DNA from 4 places in the Cupriavidus sp. OV096 genome. Region 2 is predicted to be linked to each of the others. Evidence: predicted binding sites of a transcription regulator. Region 2 holds the regulator's gene; each other region holds the start of a gene.

Region 1 (5,317 bases), on a different contig from region 2:
GATGGGAAAAATGGGGGAGACGATTCGTCTCTCGCTGTTCCTGTGGGCGGACCGTGACGGTCAGCCCGAGGTTCCGTTGGGCCGGTGGGCCAGGGTGTCGTCGCCCGATGCCGGAGCATCGACGCGTGACGCGGTCTGGGACGATGACGCCGCAGCGCCGGCCTTCGGTGCCGGCTGGTAGCCATACCAGCGCGGGTAAAACTGGCGAACCACCTCGCCCTCGAAATGGAGCGCGTGGCATCCATGGAGCTGGTAAGGCGGTTCGGGATTCGGATCGTTGACGGTGGCGCCGTCGCGCACATTGAAGACATCGCCGGCAAACGCCTGGATGGCGGCGGTCGGCAGCACGCCGGCCAGCTCCGTCAGGTGGGTGCAGCCGGACACGCCGGACAGCCGCTCGCGCACCGCCTTGCGGAAGCCCTTTGTCAGGTTCAGGCCGATCAGCTTCCGGTAGGCCGGGCCGATCGTGTCGCAATGCGTCGGATACGGCACCCAGTCTGAGCAGGCTTCAGCATCCACCACGTTCATGCGGAGGTCGATCGTCACGCGCAGCCAGAGGTCGTGCAGCGGCTGGCCGATGGGGCGAATGCCGCCGCCGGCGAGTTCGATGTCACGTGGCTTGGTGTCGGTAAGGCGGGCCTCGATGTCCCACAGACCGTCTTCCCGCGCATACGCTTCCGCCGTGATGGCACGGCGATGACGCAAGGTGCGGTTGGCAGGCGGGGAAAGTGGCATGACAGCTGGGGCTGACGCGGGATGTTGAGGTGTGACCGGGGGCAAACGTCACGGCCGGGGCGGGACGGCCGACAGCCGCACGGCCGCCAAGGCCGGAAAACCGGGAGAGTTTAACATGCCGCGCCGCTTTGACCGGGAACATCCTGCGATACGGAATGTCGGGGGCGAATTGTTGCGCCGGTGACAACGCCGAACCACGGCGCGACAAGGGCTGGCGGGCGGCCATCGTATCCGGCGGCACGGTCGGTGGTGCGGCGCCGCAACATTAGGCGCCGGATCACAAAATCCCTGTTGCGCACGCAGGTATACAGTGGTCTACGTGGCGTAATCGACACGTTGTTGCCATCTCACTCGTCATCTTCCGCGCGGCGGATGATCTTGCCGACCACGGCGCGCGAGAAGCCGCGCGCGACCATGAAGCGGATCTGCTTGGCCTTGGCCTCCGGAGAATCCGGGGCGGTGCCGAAGCGCTTGCGCCAGACTTCCCGGGCCCGCTCGACCTCGGTTTCCCGCAGGCGGTCCTGGAGGTCATGCAGTTGTTCATTGCCGAGCTGATGGGTCTTGGCCTCCTGCATCACCCGGGCGGCGCCATAGCGGCTGGCGCGGCGATGGACCAGGCTATCGACGAAGCGGTCGTTGGAGAGCCAGTTCTCGCGCTCGAGCGCGTCGAGCAGGGTATCCACCTCCTCGGGCGTCTCGGCGTGCGGCGCCAGCTTGCGCCGCAGTTCGGCGCGGCTGTGCTCGCGGCGCGACAGGTAGCCAACGGCGCGGGCCTTCAGCGAGAGCGGGGGGCGGGAGCCAGCCATCAGGGGGTCATCGACAGTGCAGTACCAATAAAAAAAGCCGCCGCACGATCTGCGACGGCTTCCGAGGGGCGGAGAAAGCTCCGCCTCAGCCTTCGATTTCGGCCGGCGCGCTGACGACAGCGGCGTTCATCGCCACCACGCCCAGCGCCGCACGGACCTTGTTCTCGATCTCAGCGGCGATGTCAGGGTTCTCGCGCAGGTATTCGCGCGCGTTGTCCTTGCCCTGGCCGATCTTTTCGCCGTTGTAGCTGTACCACGCGCCCGACTTCTCGACGATCTTGGCATCCACGCCGAGGTCAATGATCTCGCCCTGACGGGAAATGCCCTGGCCGTAGAGGATGTCGAAGAATGCCTCGCGGAACGGCGGCGACACCTTGTTCTTCACCACCTTGACCTTGGTCTCGTTGCCGATGACGTCGTCGCCCTTCTTGATCGAGCCGATGCGGCGGATGTCCAGGCGCACCGAGGCGTAGAACTTCAGCGCATTGCCGCCGGTGGTCGTTTCAGGTGAACCAAACATCACACCGATCTTCATACGAATCTGGTTGATGAAGATCACCAGGCAGTTGGTGCGCTTGATCGTACCGGTCAGCTTGCGCAGCGCCTGGCTCATCAGGCGGGCCTGCAGGCCGGGCAGCGAATCGCCCATTTCGCCCTCGATTTCGGCCTTCGGCACCAATGCGGCCACCGAGTCGATCACGATCAGGTCGATCGAGCCCGAGCGCACCAGGGCGTCGGTAATTTCCAGGGCCTGCTCGCCGGTGTCCGGCTGGGAGATCAGCAGTTCACCCACGTTCACGCCCAGCTTGCCGGCGTAGTTCACGTCCAGCGCGTGTTCCGCGTCGATAAAGGCGCAGGTGCCGCCCAGCTTCTGCATCTCGGCCACCACCTGCAGCGTCAGCGTGGTCTTGCCCGACGATTCCGGACCATAGATCTCCACCACGCGGCCGCGCGGCAAGCCGCCGACGCCCAGCGCGATATCGAGCCCCAGCGAGCCGGTCGACACCACTTCGATGTCCTTTTCGATCTCGCCATCGCCCAGACGCATGATCGAGCCCTTGCCGAACTGCTTCTCGATCTGGGAGAGCGCGGCGGCAAGCGCCTTCTGCTTCTCAGCGCTCACGCCGGCGCCGGCCTTCTTGTCGTCCATGGTCGTCCTTCAGTCAATGGTGTATAAATAGGCCGCATGCGGCGCGACGCCTGATTTTTAAGCGATTTCCGACGGAAATCGGCCTGAAAAGTGATCTGGCGTGCGACCCGACCCGGCTGCCCACAAGGCAGCCTGCGGAATGTCGGGTACTGTATAAAAAAACAGTATGCTTGGCAAGCCCCACCGGTTCCGCAACCGCGTGGCGTGCGATGCTGGCAACAGGGTGGAGACAACCATGCGCATTCTGATTGCGGAAGATGACGACGTGCTGGCAGACGGGCTCACGCGCTCGCTGCGGCATTCCGGCTACGCCGTCGACCACGTCGCCAACGGCGTGGAAGCCGATTCGGCCCTGTCGACCCAGCATTTCGACCTGCTGATCCTGGACCTCGGCCTGCCCCGCATGCCCGGCCTGGAGGTGCTCAAGCGCCTGCGCACGCGCGGCGCGATGCTGCCGGTGCTGATCCTGACCGCCGCCGATGGCGTGGACGAGCGGGTCAAGGGCCTGGACCTGGGCGCCGACGACTACATGGCCAAGCCCTTCGCGCTGTCCGAGCTGGAGGCGCGCGTGCGCGCGCTGGTCCGGCGCGGCGCGGGCGGCGGCGCCACGCTGATGCGCCACGGGCCGCTGGCCTTCGACCAGGTCGGCCGCATCGCCTATCTGAACGAGCAGATGCTGGACCTGTCCGCACGCGAGATCGGCCTGCTGGAGATCCTGCTCACGCGCAGCGGGCGGCTGGTTTCCAAGGAACAACTGGTGGACCACCTCTGCGAGTGGGGCGAGGAAGTCAGCAACAACGCCATCGAGGTCTATGTGCACCGGCTGCGCAAGAAGATCGAAGTGGGTGGCATCCGCATCGCCACGGTGCGCGGCCTGGGTTACTGCCTGGAGAAGTTCCAGCCGGTGATGGCGGCGCATGGCTGATCCGGGGGCGGCATGCGCCTGCTGAGACTGCGCTGGGGCCGCCCGCCGGCCCTGCCCCCCCTGCCCAACTCGCCGCCGCCCCTGCCGACCCTGGCCGACGCCGCGGCGGAGGACGCCGCGCTGGCCGACGCCCTGCCGCACCTGGAAGAATCGTCCGCCCATCCCTCCCCGCGCTCGCTGTTCGGCGAGATCCTCGACTGGATGCTCGCCCCGCTGCTGCTGCTCTGGCCGATGAGCATTGCGGTCACCTACCTCGTCGCCAAATCCATCGCCAACGGTCCGTTCGACCGCGCGCTGGAGGCCAGCGCCATCGTGCTGTCCCAGCAGGTGCGCGAGGTGAACGGCCGCGTGACGCTGCAGCTGCCGCTCTCCGCGCGCGAGATCCTGCGGGCCGACGAAACCGACAATATCTATTACCAGGTGGTGGGCAAGCGCGGCGAGTACGTGGCCGGCGACCACGATCTGCCGCTGCCGTCCGAGGAGGACCAGGGCCATGCCGGGCTGGTGTCCCTGCGCGACGACCGCGTGGCCGGCAACGACGTACGCGTGGCCTATACCTATGTCGACCTGAAAAGCGCCGGCTCCCAGCCGGTGCTGGTGCAGGTGGCCGAGACGCTCGACAAGCGCGCGCGGCTGGCCAACGAAATCATCAAGGGCGTGATCCTGCCGCAGTTCGTGATCCTGCCGCTGGCCGTGGTGCTGGTCTGGTTCGGCCTCACGCGCGGGCTGGCGCCGCTGACCGCGATCCAGCAGCGCATCCGGGCGCGCAACCCCGGCGATACGAGCCCCATCGACGAGACCGCCGCGCCGCAGGAGATCACGCCGCTGGTGGCATCGTTCAATGACCTGCTGGCGCGACTGGACCAGTCCGTGCAGACGCAGAAGCGCTTTATCGCCGATGCCGCGCATCAGATGAAGACGCCGCTGGCCGGGCTGCGCATGCAGGCCGAGCTGGCGCAGCGCGAGCAGTCGCCCGAGGAATTGCGCCGCTCGCTGGCGCAGATCGCCGGCAGTTCCGAACGCACCGCGCACCTGGTGACGCAGCTGCTTTCGCTGGCGCGCATGGAGAACCTGGCCGGCGCGGGCGGCATGGCGCCGCTGGACCTCACCGCGCTGGCGCGTGAGGTGGTCAAGGACTGGCTGCCGCAGGCGTGGGCGCGCCGCATCGACCTGGGGCTGGAAGCCGACGACCACCCGGTGACCATCACCGGCAACCGCCTGATGCTGACCGAGATGCTCAACAACCTGCTGGACAACGCGATCCGCTACACGCCGTCCGGCGGCCATGCCACCGTGCGCGTGGCCGCCGACCCGTTCGAGCCGTTCGCCTATCTCGATGTGGAGGACACCGGGCCGGGTATCGCCCCGTCCGAGCGCGAACGGGTGATGGAGCGCTTCTACCGCGTGCTCGGCACCAATACCGAGGGCAGCGGGCTGGGCCTCGCCATCGTGCGCGAGATCGTGCAGCAGCATGGCGGCGAGGTGGCCATCGACGATCACGTTTACCAGCCGTCGCCCCGGCTGGCCGGCACGCGGCTGCGCGTGACGCTGCGCCGCGCCCAGAGCGGCACCGGCACCGGGGAGCCGGCATGAGAAAGCCCCCGCGCGACCGCATGTCGCCGCAGGAGCGCCGCGCGTGGCGCCACAACCGGCGCTGGATCGGCGCGCTGCTGGTAGTGTGGTTCGTGGTGTCGTTCGTGG
Region 2 (5,317 bases):
TCCCCTCCGAGAAATAGTAGAGATGGGTGTTGTCCGGCGCTTCGGCGTGGCGACGAAATTTTTCGCTGTCCGATTCGGCGCTGGCCTTGGCCAGTTCCGCGGCTTGTCGATAGGGCATCGGCTCCTTGTCCTTCTCGACCTCCAGCAACCGCGTCTGCTCATTCACGCGCACGCTGAACCGGCCCAGGTTGTAGAACAGGTACATGGCGTAGAGATTGTCGAAGTCGCGATAGGCCCCTTGCTCCCTGCGGAAATCGAGCGACAGGACGGAGGGGAAGCGGTTGGGCAGGTCCTTGAATGCCACCTTCTCCTCTTCGCGAGGTTCCACATAGGTGGAGCTGCCGTACTTCTTGTACAGCACTACGTCCATACCGTATCCGCGCTTGCCCCATTCCTTGATCAGCTTCATCGCCATCTCCGTGGGAATATTCGCGGTCGCGGCGGCCACCACGCGTCGCCCGGATAGGACTTTGGGGCTCTTTATCGTCAAATCCTTGTAGCCGGCGCCGTACTTGAAGGCGGCGCCGATGGTCTTGGCGCAGTTCAGGCGCAAATAATCGTATTGGATTGTACCGCTGTGATATTCGGTGTCCGTTGCCCGCCGATGGTAGTCGTCGTTGATGCGGCGGAAGTAATCGACCAGCGACTGTTTTTCCTGCGTGGGCACGCCGTAGACCCGCACACCGATCACCGACCGCTTGTAGATCTCGCCATAGTCGAGGCCAAACATCGTCGTTTCCGCGATGGAGGAGGCCGTCTTGAACAGATATTCCTTCTTTGGGATGCCCGCCATCAGATTGGCGGTGTAAAAATCATTCTCGTGCTTGGGCGTGCGGTCGGCGTAGAAATTTGCCGAGTAGACAATGTCGTCGCCGAGCGTGTCGTCACGGACGCCCAGGGCGATATGGCCAGCCGATCCGCCCTTCGATGTCCCAAAGCTGATCAGTAGCTCCAGGTCGTAGGGCTCTTCGCGAAGTAGGTCGGTAATCTGATCGATATTGGCGGGCTCGGGGCCACCCTTGCTACCGAACTCAGCAGCAACCCCCGGCCCCGAAATCAGTGCGGCGATGACCAGGAGCCATGCCGCCAGGCTTGTCCTCATTGCGTCCCTTATATCGTCAGCCAGTGTCCGTCGATCCTTCACCCAAAGAATAATCGTTGATCGGCCCATGTGCCGGAAAACCGTCGGGGGCGTGGATGCACTGGGCTTTGTTCCCGGATCATGTGCGACAGCCCACATAGTGACAAGTTTTCGAGAATGATTTTCGCTACGCTTCACGGCGGGCCAAATGGTCTAATCCATATCATCTAGGCAAATCACCTATACGAAGCGCGAGGTCATGCCGTGGCGGAGCGAATTCGATTCAACCCTGATGTAGCACTGGCGGCATTTTCCAGTGTGATTCCGATGCCGACCTTGGCTGCCATTAACGCGGCTATCGATCGATCCTTCGGCGAACAGCCCGAGCGTGCCGAGCCATTCGCAATGGCTGAGTTACTACGTCGCAATGAAGCCTTCCGCAAGCTCGAGGAGACGGCGTGCGCCGAGACTCGGGCCATGGCCACCACGCTCCTGAAGAAGTCGCTGCGTTGGGAAGCGTTCCACGTGATTCGTTGTGCCAGCACGTCTACGCGCAACGAGAGCCATTGCCGCCACTACGATTCGCATCTGCTGACGCTGCTGATTCCGCTGAAGCTCGCCCCCGATGGCGTTTGCAACGGTGATCTGCTGGTTTATCACCCGCCACGGCTGGCGGTATCCACTGTGGCCAATGTTTTTTGCAAGCTTCGTCATGGCATTCAGCGCAATCTGCCGTTTCCCATCAGAAAATGGATGACGCTACGGGATCTGCGCCGTGGCCGCTGCAACCGCGTGCCGGTGGAGCCGGGCAGCGTCTATGTCTTCAACGGCTTTGTGCTCCAGCATGCCAACCTTGATGTGGAAGTTGGCGAGCGCCGGTCGTTGCTGATTCACTACTACGACCCTGGCTACTCGGCGGGTCTGAGCGGGACCGTGCGGGGCGTGCGTATGCTGTGGGACCGTCTGCGCAAGAACATGACTGGCATGTATCCTGGTACCTGATCCAGCCGGGGAGGGCGAAAAAAAACCGGCACTCGGCGGGGTCGACAAGTTCCGGTTTCGCGCATCGGCGCCAATGCGCCAGTACTACGGATGCGCGCCATCGAGTGTAAAGCACCTCTCACGACGAATTAAACGTTCTCTTAATTTCACGTGGTGGGCTCGCAACTGCACTATTTACAATGATTTGGGCGACGCGGATCCGCCGCTAGCGGTTCATGCGTCCAGTTTGTCGGGCATATCCGCAAGTTCCAGCATCCGGCAGATTGCAGCCATGCTGCCGACCATCGTACGACGCTGGGCGCCCTGGTAGACGCGCACGCCCTTGGTTTGGCGGAACGGCACGGGCTTGACCGGGCGGCGGGAAGCGGTGTGGTTGACTGGCAGCATGGCGGCACCTCGAAGTTTGCGACAGCAGGAGTCCACGCCCGTCGTCCGGAGAGAACGGGGCGGCGTTGGCACTGCAAAACTGGGGACCAGGACAGGCGGCCGCCCGTCCGGTCTCGGAAGTCAGAAGCCCGAGGAGCGGATTAGCCCGACGGCGATGCCTTCCAGCGAAAATTCCTCGCGGCCGGCCTGCACCACGATATTCTCGAAATCCGGGTTTTCGGCGATCAGTTCGATCATGTCGCCGCGCCGCTTCAGGCGTTTGACGGTCACATCGTCGCCGATCCGCGCGACGACGATCTTGCCGTTGGCGGCTTCGCTGGCTTTCCTGACGGCGAGCAGGTCGCCGTCGAGGATGCCGGCATCGCGCATGCTCAGGCCCCGCACGCGCAGCAGGTAATCAGGTCGATCATCAAATACCGAGGCGTCTACCTGGTACTGTCGGTCGATGTGCTCTGCGGCAAGGATCGGGCTGCCTGCGGCCACGCGGCCCACGAGCGGCAGCGTCAGCTGCATCACGCCGGCCATCGGCAGCGAGAACTGGTCCGTCATCTCCGAATCGCTACGTGCCACCTTGAGGCGGATGCCGCGCGACGCGCCTGGCGTCAGCTCGATCACGCCCTTGCGGGCCAGCGCTCGCAGGTGTTCCTCGGCAGAGTTGGGCGAGGAGAAACCGAATTCGGACGCGATCTCGGCACGGGTCGGCGGAATGCCGGTGTGCCGGATCGTGTTGCGGATCAGGTCGAAGATCTGCTGTTGCCGGGGTGTCAGGGTCGCCATGGGTCGCCGGTCTCTCGTGGTGCCGAAGCACTGTATGTTTAAACAGTATGCTGTGATTTTATACAGTATCGAGTGAAGTGCAAGCACAATTTGCAGTGGCAATGTGGGGCATGCGCGACACCAGGCGGACTCCAGTGCGCCCGGCGACACGGGTTTGCGAGAGCGGCGGCCCTCGGCGTGCCACAGTTACAATCGCCTGCACCACCCGCTCACTCGCTCGATTTTCTCGCTATATGTCTACGTCATTGCCCCGCATCGTCGTGCTCGCCACCGGCGGCACCATCGCAGGCTCGTCCGCCAGCCCCGCCAGCAGTGCGCAGTACCGCGCGGCCACCGTGCCGGTCTCGTCGCTGATCCAGGCCGTGCCTGCGCTGGGCGAGGTGGCCCGTGTGGAGACGGAGCAGGTGGCCCAGATCGACAGCAAGGACATGGCCTTCAGCCTGTGGGCGACGCTTGCCGCGCGGGTGGCGCATTGGGTCGCGCAGCCCGATGTGGTGGGCGTGGTGATTACCCACGGCACGGACACGCTTGAAGAAACGGCGATGTTCCTGCACCTGACGCAGCGGAGCGCGGTGCCGGTGGTGCTGACCGCGGCAATGCGCCCGTCCACGTCGCTCTCGGCCGATGGTCCGCTGAATTTGCTCGACGCAGTGCGCGTGGCGGCAAGCCCGGATGCGCGCGGGCAGGGCGTGCTCGTGGTCCTGAACCAGGAAATTCATGCGGCCCGCGATGTCGCCAAGGCCCATACCTCGGCGGTCAATGCGTTCACGTCGCCGGCGGGCGGGCCAATTGGTTTCGTGCAGGATGCCTACGTGCGCTTTGGACGCGCGTTCGCCCCCGGCGACGCGCCAGCGCTGCCCGTGCCTACGGCGTGGCCACTTGTCGAAATCGTGGCGAGCTATGCCCAGCCGGGCAGGGTGGCCGTGGATGCGATGGTCTCGGCCGGCGTAAAGGGGTTCGTGGTGGCGGCCACCGGCAATGGCTCGGTTCATGAGACGCTGGGCGACGCGCTCGCCGATGCAGCTGCGCGAGGCGTGGCCGTGGTGCGAAGCTCCCGCACGGGCGCCGGCCATGTGGCGGGGCCGGCACGCCCGCGCCTGGCCTCGGGCGAATTCGCCTCCGCCGGCAATCTCAATCCGTACAAGGCGCGCGTGCTGCTGCTGGTGGCGCTGGCGGCGGATGCGTCGCTTGGCACCGATCCGGCTCGCCTGCAGGCTGTTTTCCGACAATACTGAGAGATTCCCAGCGTCCTGCCGGGATGCCGGCTTGCGTGCTGGCTCGGAACCGGGCTATACTCGCGGGCTATTCAACCTTGCTACACCGGACATGGCGCCCGGGTGGCTACATCCAAAAGGAGCGTCAATGCGTCATTACGAAATCGTATTTATCGTCCATCCGGACCAAAGCGAACAAGTGCCGGCGATGATCGAGCGTTACAAGCAGCTCGTCACGTCGCAAAACGGCCAGGTTCACCGCGTGGAAGACTGGGGCCGCCGTCAGATGGCCTACATGATCCAGAAGCTGGCCAAGGCTCACTACGTTTGCCTGAACATCGAATGCGGCAAGGAAACCCTGGCCGAACTCGAGCACGCCTTCAAGTTCAATGACGCCGTGCTGCGTCACCTGATCGTGCAGACCAAGAAGGCCGAGACCGCTCCTTCGCCGATGATGAAGGAAGTGCAGCGCGAAGAAGCCCGCAAGGCCGCGCAAACGACCACGGAAGGCCAGGCTGCCTGAATGCAGTCTGCGGTGCCGGTCGTGGCAGGCGAAATCCGCCACGGCAGGCCAGGTAGCGAGAGCGGGGGAGCACAGCGGTGAACCAGTTAAGGCTGACCGCCACCCTCGCGGAGCGCGATGCGCTGCGCTACACCCCGGCCGGTGTGCCCGTCGTCAACTGCATCCTGCAGCATGCCGGCGAGGTCATGGAGGCGGAAACGCCCCGGCAGGTGGAATTCGCCATCGCGGCGATGGGGATCGGTCCCGTCGGCCAGCGTCTGGAGCGGTTACCGCTCGGCACGCTGCTCGACTGCGAAGGATTCCTCACCCGCAGGCACCGCAACAGCAAGGCAC
Region 3 (5,317 bases), on a different contig from region 2:
GGCATCTCACATTGCGAAAAGATCACCTCGCGCCACCTTGCCAGTCTCCCCGTAAACCGTTGCAGAAGTGCGAATCCCTAGCGAAAACCCGCAGTCGGGAGTGTGGTCGTGCGCAAAACGCCACCGCTATAATCGACCGGCTGTTTTGGACTTGTCCTATGGGTGGGGCAGCCAGCGCACATATATCTATAAGAGGAGATGTCATGGAACGTCGTTCCTTCCTGTTGAAAGCATCGGCTGTGGCCGCTACCGGGGCCCTGGCCGCGTGCGGCAAGGAAGACAAACCCGCCGCGCCCGCGGCGTCGGCGAGCGCACCGGGCGCGCCGGCCGTGATCGGCAGCAACCCGGCGGTGGAATGGCGCCTGGCATCGAGCTTCCCGAAGTCGCTGGACACCATCTACGGCGCCGCCGAGCTACTGTCCCAGCGCGTGAAGGAGCTGACCGACGGCAAGTTCAACATCAAGGTGTTCGCCGCCGGTGAAGTGGTGCCGGGCCTGCAGGTGCTGGACGCCGTGCAGAACCAGACCGTGCAGATCGGCCACACGGCCGGCTACTACTACTTCGGCAAGAATCCGACGCTGTGCTTCGACACCACCGTCCCGTTCGGCCTGACCGCGCGCCAGCAGACCGCGTGGATGATGCAGGGCAACGGCATGAAGCTGATGCGCGAGTTCTTCAAGGAATATAACGTCGTCAACTTCATGGGCGGCAACACCAATGCCCAGATGGGCGGCTGGTTCCGCAAGGAAATCAAGACCGTGGCGGACCTGCAGGGCCTGAAGTACCGCATCGCCGGGTTTGCCGGCGTGGTGCTGCAGCGCCTGGGCGTGGTGCCGCAGCAGATTGCCGGTGGCGATATCTACCCGGCGCTGGAAAAGGGCACCATCGATGCGGCCGAGTGGGTCGGCCCGTATGACGACGAGAAGCTCGGCTTCTACAAGGTGGCGCCGTACTACTACTACCCGGGCTGGTGGGAAGGGAGCGCCCAGCTGTCGTTCTACGCCTCCGCACCGGAGTTCGAGAAGCTGCCGGCGCAGTACAAGCGCGCGCTGGAAACGGCCACCATCGAGGCCCACACCAACATGATGGCCAAGTACGACGCCGTGAACCCGCAGGCGCTGGCCCGTCTGCTGGAGAATGGCGTGAAGCTGCGCCCGTTCTCGAAGGAGATCATGGAGGCATGCTTCAAGGCCACGCAGGACGCGTACGCCGAGGAAACCGCCAAGAACCCGTCGTTCAAGAAGATCTATGACGACTGGCGCGTGTTCCGCAACAACGAGGCCGCCTGGTTCAACGTGGCCGAGCAGGGCTTCGCGCAGTTCAGCTTCGCGCGCAAGCTGTAAGACATCGATGTGATTTGGATGTGATGTTGTCGCCTCTCCCGCCAGGGGGAGGCGAGTTCCAACGCCGATGACGGCGTACCGGTAGAATCCGCGCACCTACCGGATACTCCCATGCAACTCGGCATCTTCTACGCGCTGCTCGCGTACGTCATCTGGGGCCTGCTGCCCCTCTATATCAAATCCCTCCACGGCGTGGCGCCGCTCGAGATCCTGCTGCACCGGATGGTGTGGTCGCTGGTCTTTTTGGGCGCGATCCTGCTCTGGCGGCGGCATTTCGGCTGGCTGCGCGAGGTGGCGGGAAATCCTCGCCTGATCCTCGGCTTCGCGGCGAGCGCCGCCCTGCTCTGCGCCAACTGGTTCCTCTATATCTGGGCGGTGTCGGCCGACCGGGTGGTCGATGCGAGCCTGGGCTACTTCATCAATCCGCTGTTCAGCGTGCTGCTGGGTGTGCTGTTCCTGCACGAGCGGCTGCGGCCGGGGCAGTGGCTGTCCATCGCCGTCGCGGCGGGGGGCGTGCTCTGGCTGACCATCAGCGCCGGGCAACTGCCGTGGATCGCGCTCGCGCTGGCGGCGTCGTTCGGCGGCTACGGGCTGCTGCGCAAGACCGGGGCGCTGGGCGCGCTGGAGGGGCTGTCGCTGGAGACGCTGCTGCTGTTTCCGATTGCGGCCACCGCGCTGGGCGTGCTCGTCTTCACCGGCCAGGACACCTTCCGGAGCGCAGCACCGGGTACGCAGATCTTGCTGCTGCTGGCCGGCCCGGTCACGGCGGTGCCGCTGCTGTTCTTCGCCGCCGGCGCGCGCCGGATTCCGCTTTCGCTGCTCGGCCTGCTCCAGTACACCGGCCCGACGCTCCAGCTGCTGCTCGGCATCTGGCTGTGGCACGAGCCGTTCCCGGCCCAGAAGCAACTCGGCTATGCACTGATCTGGGTGTCGCTGCTGATCTACGCGATGGAAGGGGTGTGGGTTTCCCGCCGCAATTCCGTTAAGTCTATCAGCGCGACAAATGAAGCATAAGTTTGGATCGATTAATCGATTCATCCCGGGAATGATGGATTAACACCGGCTCGGCATGCGAGGGCCGACGCACTATACTGTACGTTTATACAGTACCGACGACGCGCACGCCCCCTTCGCCATGTCCACCCCCGTCCGGCGTATCGCCCACCTCGACATGGACGCCTTCTATGCGTCCGTCGAACTGCTCCGTTATCCCGACCTGCGCGGCCAGGCCGTTGTCATCGGCGGCGGCCGCAATGCCATCCCGGAGACGCTGCCCGATGGCTCGCGCCGCTATGCCCGCCTGCGCGACTACGTCGGACGTGGCGTCGTCACCACTTCCACTTACGAAGCCCGCGCGCTGGGCGTGTTCTCGGCGATGGGCATGATGAAGGCGGCCAAGCTGGCGCCGGACGCCATCCTGCTGCCGACCGATTTCGACGCCTATCGCCGCTACTCGGGCCTGTTCAAGGCCGCCGTGCGCACCTTCACCGAGCAGGTGGAAGACCGGGGCATCGACGAGATCTATATCGATCTGACCGAGGTGCCCGGCGAGCCGGCCGAGGTAGCCGCGCGCATCAAGGCGGCCGTGAGCGAGGCCACTGGCCTGACCTGCTCGATCTGCGTGGCGCCCAACAAGCTGCTGGCGAAGATCGGGTCCGAACTCGACAAGCCGGATGGCCTGACCCTGCTCACCCCCGCCGACATCCCCCGCCGTATCTGGCCGCTCGCGGCGCGCAAGGTCAACGGCATCGGGCCGAAGGCGGCCGAGAAGCTGGCCGGCATCGGCATCGACACCGTGGGCGACCTGGCCGAGGCCGACCAGGGCGTGCTCCAGACCCATTTCGGCCGCAACTACGCGAGCTGGCTGATCGAGGTGGCGCATGGGCGTGATGACCGCCCGGTGGTGGTCAGTTCCGAGCCCAAGTCGATGAGCCGCGAAACCACCTTTGAGCGCGACCTGCACCCGCGCGTGGACCGCCCGCTCCTATCGGAATCGTTCACCAAGCTCTGCATGCGCGTGGGCGAGGACCTGCGCCGCAAGGGCTACGTGGGCCGCACGGTGGGCATCAAGCTGCGCTTTGACGATTTCCGCACGGTCACGCGCGACCTGACCATGCCGGCCCATACCGCCGATGGCGCGGCGATCCGGCGCAGCGCCACGGAATGCCTGAAGCGGATACCGCTCGAGCGGCGCATCCGGCTGCTCGGCGTGCGCGTGAGCGCCCTGATCCCGGCGGACGAACAGGGCGACGACCCGGCGCCCGTGCAGGAGGAGTTCCGCTTCGAGGATGAGCGGCCGGATGCCTGACGCGGCACCGGAATGACCCCTCCGACGCATCTATCTATCTCCCGCTAGAATCGGCGGCTTCGAGCACCAAGGCCGTCCCCATGACCACCACCGCCACAGAGCGCGCCGCTGAGCCCGCCACCTGGATCACGCCGCTGCTGGCCACGGCCTGCGGCATGATCGTCGCCAATCTCTATTACGCCCAGCCGCTGGTCGGCCCGATCGCCCGGTCGCTGCAACTCTCGCCCGAGATTGCCGGGCTGATCGTCACGCTGATCCAGATGGGCTACTGCGCGGGGCTGGTGCTGCTGGTGCCGCTCGGGGATCTGGTCGAGAACCGCAAGCTGGTCCTGACGCTGATTGGCGGCTGTGCCGTGGCGCTCATGGCGGCGGCCCTGGCCACTCACGCCAGCGTGTTCCTGATCGCGGGCTGCGCCATCGGCCTATGCTCGGTGGCGGTGCAGGTGCTGGTGCCGTTCGCGGCGCACCTCGCCCCGGACCATATCCGGGGCCGCGTGGTCGGCAACGTCACCAGCGGGCTGCTGATGGGGATCATGCTGGCGCGGCCGGTGTCGAGCCTGATGGCCGGCCTGACGGGCGGCTGGCACACCATCTTCGCGGTCTCGGCCGTAGCCATGGTGCTGCTGGCGCTGGTGCTGGCGCGCAAGCTGCCGCGCCGCCAGCCCGCGCGGGGCCTGACCTACGGCCAGATGCTGGCGTCGATGGCGCACCTGCTCCGTACCCAGCCCGTGCTGCGCCGGCGCGCGCTGTACCAGGCCAGCATGTTCGGCGTGTTCAGCCTGTTCTGGACCACCATCCCGCTCTATCTGGCCGGGCCTGCGTTCCACATGTCGCAGACCGGCATCGCCGTGTTCGCGCTGGTCGGCGTGGCCGGCGCCATCGCCGCGCCGATGGCCGGCCGCTACGCGGACCGGGGCCACAGCCGCCAGATGACCGCCATCGCGCTGGCCATCGGCGCCGGGTCGTTCCTGTTGAGCCGGGTGGGCGTGGAGGGGTCGATGACCTCGCTCCTGGCGCTGACCGTGGCGGCCATCCTGCTCGACTTCGGCGTATCGGCGAACCTTGTGGTCGGCCAGCGCGCCATTTTCACGCTCTCGGCCGAGCACCGCAGCCGGCTGAACGGCCTGTACATGGCGATCTTCTTCGTCGGCGGCGCCACCGGCTCGTGGCTGGGCGCCTGGGCCTTCGCGCGCGGCGGCTGGCCGCTGGCGAGCTGGATCGGCTTCGCGCTGCCGGCGCTCGCCCTGCTCTACTTCCGGACCGACCGGCACTAAGCTCGGGGCGCCACCCCCTCCCGAAGTCCCGTTTGCTGCACTACACTGGCCGAGCGTTGTCCTTCATCGTCACAGTTTCGTTGCAGTGCCCGCTCAGGCGGGACTTGCCCGGAGGCCCCCGATGCCATGGCGCAAACTGGTGCCGCAACCGCGATGGTTACCGCGCGCGGCGGTCATGCGCCCGCAGCGAGTCGTGATCTGGTGTTTCAGCCTCGTGCTGGCGCTGACGCTCGCCGTTGGCCTGCGAGACCTCTACACGCTGCGCGAGCGCGTGATTGCCAGCCATCAGCACAATCTCGCGCTGCGCGCGATGGGGCTGGAGGCCGCCGTGTCGTCGGAGCGCTTCCGGCTGTCGTTCGTGCGCGACTACGCGCGGCAGCTGATGCGGATGG
Region 4 (5,317 bases), on a different contig from region 2:
CAGCAAGACCACCGTGCTGTCGGCGGTGGGGCTGTTCGTCGCGACGATCCTGATCGTGCCGCTGCTGGGTACCTCGTTCATCCCCGAGATGAAGGAGGGCTCCATCGTGCCCGCCATCGACCGTGTGCCGAACATCTCGCTGGAGGAGTCGATCAAGCTCGAGAAGATGGCCAACAAGCTGGTGCTGGAGGTGCCGGGCGTGAAGTCCGTGGTGTCCGGCGTGGGTCGGGGCGAGAGCCCGGCGGACCCGCAGGGCCAGAACGAGTCCACCCCCATCGCCAGCCTGAAGCCGCGCGACGAGTGGCCGGACGGCTGGACCCAGGACGACATCGCCAACGCCATTCGCGAGAAGCTCAAGGCCATTCCAGGCGTGCAGGTCGTGATGGCGCAGCCGATCTCGGACCGCGTGGACGAGATGGTCAGCGGCGTGCGTTCCGACGTGGCGGTGAAGATCTTCGGCGACGACCTCGACAAGCTGCGCGAGCTGGCCGGCGAGATCGCGCGCGTGGCGGGCGGCATCCAGGGCTCGCAGGACGTGCGGATCGAGCGGATCTCGGGCCAGCAATACCTGTCGATCGAGATCGACCGGCAGGCGATTGCGCGCTACGGGCTGAACGTGTCGGACATCCACGACATCATCGAGATTGCCATCGGCGGCAAGCGCGCCACGGACATCTTCGAGGGCGAGCGCCGCTTCGCGGCGGCGGTGCGCCTGCCCGAGGACTTCCGTGACAACGTGCAGGCCATTCGCCAGCTATTGGTGCCGGCGCCGGGCGGCGTGCAGGTGCCGCTGGAGTCCGTGGCCAAGATCGAGGTCAGCGACGGCCCGGCGCAGATCAGCCGCGAAATGGCCAAGCGCCGCGTGGTGGTGATGATCAACGTGAAGGACCGCGACCTGGGCGGCTTCGTGGCCGAACTCCAGAGCGCGGCCGAGAGCAAGGTCAAGCTGCCCGAGGGCTACTACTTCGAGTGGGGCGGCCAGTTCCAGAACATGGAGCGCGCCATGGGCCACCTGAAGATCATCGTGCCGATCACCATCGCCGCGATTTTCTTCCTGCTGTTCCTGCTGTTCAACTCGCTGCGCTTTGCCACGCTGATCATCACGGTGCTGCCGTTCGCGTCAATCGGCGGGATCATCGGGCTGTTCGTGACGGGCGAGTACCTGTCCGTGCCGGCGTCCGTGGGCTTTATCGCGCTGTGGGGCATGGCGGTGCTGAACGGGGTGGTGCTGGTGTCGTACATCCGCACGCTGCGCGAGTCGGGCATGTCGCTGCGCAACGCGGTGGTGCGCGGCGCTACGCAGCGTTTCCGCCCGGTGATGATGACCGCGACGATCGCCATGCTGGGCCTGGTGCCGTTCCTGTTCTCGACCGGACCGGGCTCCGAGGTGCAGCGTCCGCTGGCCGTGGTGGTGATTGGCGGCCTGATCACCTCCACGCTGCTGACGCTGGTGATGGTGCCGGTGCTGTACCGCTGGTTCGACGACAGCAAGCCGGAGCCGCGCGACATGTCGGTGTAGGCGCGGTATGACGTTGGCCCTGACGTTGACCCCTGACGTCGCAGTACAATGACGGCCGGCCGGCACGCCACGCGTGTCGGCCGTTTTTCGTTTTTCGGAGGGATTCCATGACGTTGCCGGTTTCACGGCAGGGGCGCCGCATGCTGGTGGCGCTGGCTGCTGCCACGCTCTCGACCTTCGCCTTCGCTACCGAGGCGCCCGTCAATATCGAACTGGGCCAGCGCGGCGGACGCCCCGAGGCACCCGAGGCACCCGTGGCCTGCATGGAGGCCGTCAAGGCCAGGCTGCCGAACCCCGACCGCTTCCGCTGGGTGCGCGGCACCACGCGGCGCGTGGCGGAGGACTTCTACAGCGTGGTCGGCAACGTCGAGTTCGTGAACCAGGCCGGCGAGACGCGCAAGGGCGACGCCCAGTGTGATGTCATGCGCGCGCCCGGCAACCAGTTCATCGTGCCGAAGGTACGGCTGCCCCAGTAAATACAAGGGTTTGCGAGCCGCCAAGATGACAATGCTGTCATCTTGGCGGCTTTTTCATTGGCGCGTCTTTACACGTACGGGACCATCTCCTAAGCTCTTGTGTACGCTGTACACAAATAGGCAGCGACATCATCGACTGAATCAAACCGATCAACAGGAGACCGTTGCAATGCAGACCGAAACGACCAACGAACACCGCTGGCTGCAGAAGCTGGTGGGCAAATGGATGGCCGAAGGCGAGGCGGTGATGGGGCCGGACACCCCGCCGCAGAAGTGGAAGATTCCCGAACAGGTGGGCGCCGTGGGCGACCTCTGGGTGCAGGGCCGCTCCGAGGGCGAGATGCCCGGCTGCGGGCAGGCCGTCACGGTGATGACGCTGGGCTATGACCCCACGCGCAAGCATTTCGTGGGCACCTTCATCGGGTCGATGATGACCCATATGTGGATCTACGAGGGTGACCTCGAGGCCGATGGCCGCACGCTGACGCTGCGCGCCGATGGCCCGACCTTCACGCCGGAAGGCAAGCTGGTGCCGGGCAAGACCTCGAAATTCCGCGACGTGATCGCCTTCCAGGACGATGACAACCGCACGCTGACCTCATTCATGCAGGGCGATGACGGCGAATGGATGCAGATCATGCAGGCGCGGTATCGGCGGGAGAAGTAGGGCGCGGGGAGGGGCGTCGAAGCCGGACGCCTCAGACCCGGTCCAGTTCGTCGCTGTTCCACCAGGCGTCCAGCAGGGGCTGGAAGCGGTTGTCGGGCGCGGGCGGTATGCGCGTGCTCTTGCGCGCGGGCGGCAGTTCGCGCCCCGTCAGCTGGTAGTAGACGGCAGCCGGCAGGGTGCCCGGGCCGTAGGGCACATGGTCGATCACGCTCATCTGCCGCGCGGCCTTCAGCGCCCGGGTGGTCTCCTCCGGGGACAAGCCGCTGGCGTCAGCCAGCGCGTCGCGGCGCAGCGGACCCTCGCGCTGCAAACCGGCGATCAGAAGATGCACACATTGACGTGTATTCCGTTTCATAGGGGCGCATTTTTCCGCACCTGCCCCGCGCTGCACAATCCGGATTGACATTTGTTTGCAATCCGCCACGTCGTTTCGTGGCAGTTGCCCCACTGTAGTGGGAGATGTGGGGCCTTTTGGGCCACTTTTGGTCCAACGAGGCGGCGCGCGTTCCACTTCGGCCATGCCCCTCTTGCGCCAGCGTCGATACTGTATAAACATACAGTAATCGTCAATCTTCCGATTGCGCACGCCCGCCGCGTGTGCCGAATTCATCACCATGACTGCGCCCCCGCACATCCTGCCTGCCGAGGAGGATGGTGCGTCTCCACTGCCTTCGCCTCCCGATCCCGTGCCCGATCACCGGGCCTCGGTGGCCGAACTCGAGCATCGCTACCCCGGGCTGTGGCGCGCCGGGCAACTGGGCCATGCCGGCCGGCTGCCCGTGTGCCCGAGCGGCTATGACGCGCTGGCGCAGGAGTTGCCCGGCGGGGGCTGGCCCGCTGGCGCGGTCACCGAACTGCTGCTCGCCCACGATGGCGTGGGCGAACTGCGGTTGCTGATGCCGGCGTTGCGCACGCTGGCCGCGGCGGGGCGGCGCCTGGCGTTCGTCAATCCGCCTTATCTGCCGAATGCCGCTGGGCTGGCGGGGCTGGCCGGCCTGCCTGCGCGACAGCTCTACTGGGTGCGGCCGCCGGCGGCCACCCCGCCGGCCTCGCGCCGCACGGACATGCTCTGGGCGGCCGAGCAGATGCTGCGCAGCCAGGCGTTCGGCGCCGTGCTGGTGTGGCTCGGCGCCGCGCGGCCCGAGGCGCTGCGCCGGCTTCAGGTGCTGGCCCAGGCCGGCGATACCGTGGTCTGGGTGCTGCGGCCCCTGCGCGTGCTCCAGGAGTCGTCGCCGGCCGTGCTGCGGCTGGCGCTGTCGCCGTTGCCCGGCAACATGCTGTCGATTGCCTTCCACAAGCGCCGTGGCCCCGTGCGGGACGCGCCGCTGCAACTGTCGCTGGGCGGCATGGCGCACGTGCCCGCACGCGTCGCCACGCCCGTCACTCCCACCGCTCCTGTCACTCCCACCGCGCCTTCCGTGGTGCCCCCTCATCATGCTGCCGACGTTCTGGATCGCGGTGCATCTGCCGCGCCTGCCGCTGGACGCGCTGCAACCGAGCTGGCCTGAGGCCGCCGGTGCGCCGTCCGTCCCCGCCTCCGGCACGCTGCAACAGGCGCTGCCCGTGGCGGTGATGGCGCACGAGCGCGTGGTGCTGGCCAACGGCCCGGCCGTGGCCCTCGGCGTGGCGTTCGGCATGCGGCGCGGCGGCGTGCAGGCGCTGTCGGCGGAGGTCGTGCAACTGGAGCGCAGCCTCCCGGCCGAAGAGGCGTTGATGACCGACGTGGCGCTGACGCTGCTCCACTTCACGCCGGCCGTGACGATCGACCCGGATGCCGAATCAGCCACCGTGATGCTCGACGTCACCGCCAGCCTGCGCCTGTTCGGCGGGCACCGCGCGCTGTGCCGTGCCATCCGCGCGCGGGTGCGGCAGCTCGGCACGTTCGCGCAACTGGGCTGCGGCACCACGGCGCAGGGCGCGGCCTGGCTCGCCCGGCAGCCGCTGCGCCGGACGCGGCGCGGGATCGTGCGGCCCGCGCGCCGCGCCATCCAGCCTGCCCGCATGACGCGCCTGCTCGATGCCCTGCCCGTGGCGTGCCTGCAGACGCTGGCCGATCCGGGCTGGCTCGAGGGCGTGGGCTGCCGCACGCTGGGGCAGGTGAGGCAGTTGCCGCGCGCGGGGCTGTCGCGCCGCATCGGCACGGCACTGCTGGCGCGGCTCGATCAGGCTTACGATCAGGCGCCGGCCGGCTTTGCATGGTTCGAGGCGCCGCCCGCCTTCGCGCAGCGGATGGAGCTGCCGGGGCGCATCGAAGCGGCCGACGGGGTGCTGGCCGGCGCGCAGCGGCTGCTGCTGGCGCTGTCCGGCTGGCTGGCGGCGCAGCAGGCCGGCGTTACGCGCTGCGTGCTGGTGCTGGAGCACGAGCGCTACCGGCTGGGCGAGGACATGGACAGCACGCTGGTGCCGCTGGGCCTGGCGCAGCCCAGCCGGGACCCGGTGCATCTTTCCAGGCTGCTGCGCGAGAAGCTCGACAAGGTGCGCTTCCACGCGCCCGTGGGCGGCCTGGCGCTGCGCGTGGAGGCGATGGAGACCTGCTTGCCGCAGAGCGATTCGTTGTTCCCGGAGCCCGGCGCGGCGCCGGCCGAACTGGGCCGGCTGATCGATACGCTGATGGCCCGCCTCGGCCGCGACAACGTGCTGCAGCCTCGCCCGCTG

What was found. Region 2 encodes LexA, which represses DNA repair genes until DNA is damaged. Its sites were predicted from a motif close to ACTGTATNNNNATACAGT; they were not measured.
Region 1: the regulator LexA is predicted to act here: its motif matches at 2,840-2,857, upstream of recA (recombinase RecA).
Region 3: the regulator LexA is predicted to act here: its motif matches at 2,434-2,451, upstream of dinB (DNA polymerase IV).
Region 4: the regulator LexA is predicted to act here: its motif matches at 3,206-3,223, upstream of imuA (translesion DNA synthesis-associated protein ImuA).

Annotation. Positions count from the first base shown of each region.
Region 1 covers NZ_FOWM01000002.1:650,027-655,343, reverse strand. The annotation lists gene BM115_RS07060 (DUF2889 domain-containing protein) at 61-735, opposite strand; gene recX (recombination regulator RecX) at 1,083-1,541, opposite strand; gene recA (recombinase RecA) at 1,627-2,691, opposite strand; gene BM115_RS07045 (response regulator) at 2,927-3,616, shown strand; gene BM115_RS07040 (sensor histidine kinase) at 3,629-5,209, shown strand; gene BM115_RS07035 (DUF4212 domain-containing protein) at 5,206-5,317, shown strand, end outside.
Region 2 covers NZ_FOWM01000001.1:98,794-104,110, reverse strand. The annotation lists gene BM115_RS00430 (hypothetical protein) at 1-1,102, opposite strand, end outside; gene BM115_RS00425 (hypothetical protein) at 1,346-2,083, shown strand; gene BM115_RS27220 (hypothetical protein) at 2,297-2,470, opposite strand; gene lexA (transcriptional repressor LexA) at 2,591-3,247, opposite strand; gene BM115_RS00415 (asparaginase) at 3,439-4,482, shown strand; gene rpsF (30S ribosomal protein S6) at 4,610-4,984, shown strand; gene priB (primosomal replication protein N) at 5,062-5,317, shown strand, end outside.
Region 3 covers NZ_FOWM01000002.1:29,513-34,829, forward strand. The annotation lists gene BM115_RS04150 (TRAP transporter substrate-binding protein) at 204-1,343, shown strand; gene rarD (EamA family transporter RarD) at 1,455-2,357, shown strand; gene dinB (DNA polymerase IV) at 2,479-3,651, shown strand; gene BM115_RS04165 (MFS transporter) at 3,732-4,925, shown strand; gene BM115_RS04170 (diguanylate cyclase) at 5,047-5,317, shown strand, end outside.
Region 4 covers NZ_FOWM01000005.1:206,727-212,043, forward strand. The annotation lists gene BM115_RS13890 (efflux RND transporter permease subunit) at 1-1,519, shown strand, start outside; gene BM115_RS13895 (DUF2880 domain-containing protein) at 1,627-1,995, shown strand; gene BM115_RS13900 (DUF1579 domain-containing protein) at 2,165-2,662, shown strand; gene BM115_RS13905 (hypothetical protein) at 2,694-2,993, opposite strand; gene imuA (translesion DNA synthesis-associated protein ImuA) at 3,277-4,170, shown strand; gene BM115_RS13915 (Y-family DNA polymerase) at 4,097-5,317, shown strand, end outside.